2 regions of the Pseudomonas sp. P5_B3 genome follow, and region 1 is predicted to be linked to the other one. Evidence: predicted binding sites of a transcription regulator. Region 1 holds the regulator's gene; the other holds the start of a gene.
What was found. Region 1 encodes sigma-54, which starts transcription at its own class of promoters, with help from an activator protein. Its sites were predicted from a motif close to ANTGGCATNNANNTTGCTNT; they were not measured.

Region 1 (2,402 bases):
GCATATAATTTGCTTAAGTTTGGCGCCCCGGCGCCCTGTAGTGGATGGCGCGTGTGCGCCGGCGAATAAGGTGTTAAGCCCCTGCCATGAAACCATCGCTAGTCTTGAGAATGGGCCAGCAGCTGACGATGACACCGCAGCTGCAACAGGCTATCCGCCTGCTCCAATTGTCGACCCTGGACCTGCAGCAGGAAATCCAGGAGGCCCTGGAGTCCAATCCGATGCTCGAACGCCAGGAAGAAGGCGACGACTTCGATAACACCGACCCCTTGGCCGACAACGCCGAACAGAAGCCCAACGCCGACATCCAGGAACCCTCCTACCAGGAAAGCGCCCCGACGGTCGATAACCTCGATGAGGGTGACTGGAACGAGCGCATCCCCAACGAACTCCCCGTCGACACCGCGTGGGAAGACGTTTACCAGACCAGCGCCAGCAGCCTGCCCAGCAATGACGACGACGAGTGGGACTTCACCACCCGCACTTCGGCCGGCGAAAGCCTGCAAAGCCACTTGCTGTGGCAACTGAACCTGGCCCCGATGTCCGACACCGATCGCCTGATCGCCGTGACCCTGATCGACTGCATCAATAATCAGGGCTACCTGGACGAAACCCTCGAGGAAATCCTCGACGCCTTCGATCCGGAACTGGACATCGAACTGGACGAAATCGAAGCGGTCCTGCACCGCATCCAGCAATTCGAGCCCGCCGGCATCGGCGCCCGTAACCTGGGCGAATGCCTGCTGCTGCAATTGCGCCAGCTACCCGCCAAGACCCCTTGGCTGGCCGAGGCCAAGCGCCTGGTCACCGATTACATCGACTTGCTTGGCAGCCGCGACTACAGCCAGCTGATGCGCCGCATGAAGCTCAAGGAAGATGAACTGCGCCAGGTCATCGAGCTGGTCCAGAGCCTCAACCCGCGCCCGGGTTCGCAGATCGAGTCCACCGAAGCCGAGTACGTCGTTCCTGACGTTATCGTGCGCAAGGACAACGAGCGCTGGCTGGTGGAGCTGAATCAGGAGTCGGTGCCACGGCTGCGGGTCAACGCCCAGTACGCCGGTTTCGTGCGCCGCGCCGACACCAGCGCCGACAACACGTTCATGCGCAATCAGTTGCAGGAAGCCCGCTGGTTCATCAAGAGCCTGCAAAGCCGCAATGAAACCCTGATGAAGGTTGCCACCCAGATCGTCGAGCATCAGCGTGGTTTCCTCGAATATGGCGACGAAGCCATGAAGCCGCTGGTCCTGCATGACATCGCCGAAGCGGTCGGCATGCATGAGTCGACGATTTCACGGGTGACCACCCAGAAGTTCATGCATACCCCCCGGGGCATTTATGAACTGAAGTACTTTTTCTCCAGTCACGTCAGCACCTCCGAAGGCGGCGAATGCTCGTCCACGGCGATCCGCGCGATCATCAAAAAACTGGTTGCCGCGGAAAATCAGAAAAAGCCATTGAGTGACAGCAAGATCGCTGGTTTACTGGAGGCACAAGGCATTCAGGTGGCTCGCCGCACCGTCGCCAAGTACCGCGAATCCCTCGGGATCGCGCCTTCGAGCGAACGCAAGCGGTTGATGTAGGGCCACGCCACAGCGTTCCAGTGGCAGATCATCTGATCTGCCGCTTTATGCACTGGCAACGAAGGAGAAGCTGTATGCAAGTCAACATCAGTGGACACCAACTGGAAGTGACCGAACCTCTTCGCACCTACATCGGCGAAAAACTCGAACGATTGGAGCGACATTTCGACAGGATCACTAATGTGCAGGTCACGATGACCGTCGAAAAACTGAAGCAGAAAATCGAAGCCACGTTGCATATTCCCGGGAATGAAGTGGTCGCCAACGCGGAACATACCGATATGTACGCCGCGATCGACGCACTTACCGACAAGCTGGATAAACAACTCAAAAAGCATAAGGAAAAGACCCAGAGCCTCCTCCAGGGCGCAACCGGTCGTTAACACTCCCAACCCATGATCCGACTTGAAAGTATCCTGACCCCCGGCCGTTCCCTGGTGAACGTGCCGGGCGGCAGTAAAAAGAAAGCCCTCGAACAAATTGCCAATCTGATCGCCCGCGAAGTGCCGGCCCTGGAGATGCAAGATGTCTTCGAGGCGCTGATTGCCCGTGAAAAACTCGGCTCCACCGGTTTTGGCAACGGCATCGCTATTCCACACTGCCGTCTCAAGGGCTGTGTTTCGCCCATCAGTGCTTTGATGCACCTGGACGCCCCTATCGACTTCGACGCCATCGACGGCGCGCCGGTTGACCTGCTGTTCGTATTGCTGGTCCCGCAAGCTGCCACCGATGCGCACCTTGAGCTGCTGCGACAGATCGCCAGCATGCTCGACCGCAAGGAAGTTCGCGAAAAACTGCGTCATGCTGCAAGCAACGAAGCCC
Region 2 (2,402 bases), on a different contig from region 1:
ATTCAGCTGGGGATGAGCTTAGAGATCGGATACTTCGCGACGCAATCGGACGGCGGTGTGATTTTTGTAGGACGTTGCCGGGATTGTTGCGGGGCTTGAGATCAAAAGATCGCAGCCTGCGGCAGCTCTACAGGTGAAGCGCAAGGTCGTTCCGACCTTCAATTGCGAGCAGGCTCGCTCCCACAGGGATCGTGGTGTTACTCGGCTGGTGGATTGAGCTTCGCTTCAAGCTCGGCGACTTTCGCTTCAAGACTTTCCAGCCGAGCCCGCGTGCGTGCCAATACAACCATCTGGCTATCGAATTCTTCCCTACTCACCAGATCCAGTTTGCTGAAGCCGCTCTGCAGCAACATTTTGAACTGGCTTTCGATTTCAGCTTTCGGCAGAGGCGTGTCGCCGCTGAAGAGGCGGGAGGCGGTGCCGGTCAGGGCGTCGAGGAAGTCTTTTGGCGCGAGCATGGGCAATGTCCTGGAAACAATGACGGGCAGTGTACCACGCAGTGTCTATAGTCATTTTCGCGGGCAAGCGGTGCACGCTTTTCGCGCATGGGGACGGACGGCCTCGCACCGTTGTTGTGCGTAACGTGCCGGGTGTTGTCGCTAAGTATTCACTATCCGCCGGTAAAGACTTGAAAACAGTCAGTTTTGTGGAGATGGCAAGCTTTCTGCTTAGATGCTGGTAACCCATGCACTGATGCAGTCGCTGTGACGAATGCAGTGCGCCAGGCGGAACGCGGGGAGTGTTTCGCAAGGAGCGGTTAGCTGGCGTCGGACGGGCAGGTAAGGCCGACGATGCGTTACAAAGCCAGGCACTGCGCTTAGACTTGAGACGGGTTTGTTTTCCTGGGGCAAGTCCACCAATTCGGGAGAGAGTTTTCATGAAGCTAGTCACTGCCATCATCAAGCCGTTCAAGCTGGACGACGTACGCGAGTCGCTGTCCGAGATCGGCGTGCAGGGCATTACCGTCACTGAAGTCAAAGGCTTTGGTCGGCAGAAGGGTCACACCGAGCTGTATCGCGGCGCGGAATACGTGGTCGATTTCCTGCCCAAGGTGAAGATCGACGTCGCCATCGACGACAAGGATCTGGACCGGGTAATCGAGGCCATCACCAAGGCGGCCAACACCGGCAAGATCGGTGACGGCAAGATCTTCGTGGTCAATCTGGAACAGGCGATTCGCATCCGTACCGGCGAAACCGATACCGACGCAATCTAAGCGGCCACAAACCCAACGCCCCAGGAGAAAACAATATGACTCTGCGTAAATTCGCAGGGCTAGGAGCCCTGTTGTCCCTCGTAATGCCCAGCCTGGCCATGGCGGCAGACGAAGTGGCGGCCCCAGTCCTCAACTCCGGCGACACCGCCTGGATGATGACCTCGACAGCCTTGGTGCTGTTCATGACCATTCCCGGCCTCGCGCTGTTCTACGGCGGTATGGTTCGGTCGAAAAACATTCTTTCCGTGATGATGCAGTGCTTCGCCATTACCGGTCTGATCAGCGTCCTGTGGGTCATTTATGGCTACAGCATCGCGTTCGACACCACGGGCATGGAGCAGGGCGTCGTCAACTTCAACTCGTTCGTCGGCGGCATGGGCAAGGCATTCCTCGCCGGCATCACGCCAGCCAGCCTGACCGGGCCTGCGGCGCTGTTCCCGGAGGCGGTGTTCGTCACCTTCCAGATGACCTTCGCGATCATCACCCCGGCGTTGATCGTCGGCGCCTTCGCCGAGCGGATGAAGTTCTCCGCGATGCTGGTCTTCATGGGCGTGTGGTTCACCCTGGTTTACGCGCCGATTGCGCACATGGTCTGGTCCGGTAACGGTGGCCTGTTGTGGGACTGGGGCGTTCTGGACTTCGCCGGCGGCACCGTGGTGCACATCAACGCCGGTGTGGCCGGTCTGGTTGCCTGCCTGGTGCTGGGCAAGCGCAAAGGTTTCCCGTCCACGCCGATGGCGCCGCACAACCTCGGTTACACCCTGATGGGCGCGGCCATGCTGTGGGTCGGCTGGTTCGGTTTCAACGCCGGTTCCGCCGCTGCGGCCAACGGCACCGCCGGTATGGCGATGCTGGTGACGCAAATCGCAACCGCCGCTGCGGCACTGGGCTGGATGTTTGCCGAGTGGGTCACCCACGGCAAACCTAGCGCATTGGGTATCGCATCTGGCGTGGTTGCCGGTCTGGTGGCAATCACCCCGGCTGCCGGCACCGTTGGCCCGATGGGCGCGCTGGTCATCGGTCTGGCGGCTGGCGTGGTGTGCTTCTTCTGCGCGACCACCCTGAAGCGCAAGCTCGGCTATGACGACTCCCTGGACGCCTTCGGTGTGCACGGTATCGGCGGTATCCTCGGCGCAATCCTGACTGGTGTGTTCGCTGCGCCGTCCCTGGGCGGCTTCGGCACTGT

Region 2: glnK (P-II family nitrogen regulator) is a predicted target of sigma-54. The motif match lies at 652-671, and genes of this name have one in related genera.

What each region holds. Positions count from the first base shown of each region.
Region 1 is NZ_JBFULI010000003.1:144,202-146,603, reverse strand. It holds gene AC1DRN_RS03565 (RNA polymerase factor sigma-54) at 87-1,580, shown strand; gene hpf (ribosome hibernation-promoting factor, HPF/YfiA family) at 1,655-1,963, shown strand; gene ptsN (PTS IIA-like nitrogen regulatory protein PtsN) at 1,976-2,402, shown strand, end outside.
Region 2 is NZ_JBFULI010000001.1:144,395-146,796, reverse strand. It holds gene AC1DRN_RS00725 (accessory factor UbiK family protein) at 198-458, opposite strand; gene glnK (P-II family nitrogen regulator) at 878-1,216, shown strand; gene AC1DRN_RS00715 (ammonium transporter) at 1,252-2,402, shown strand, end outside.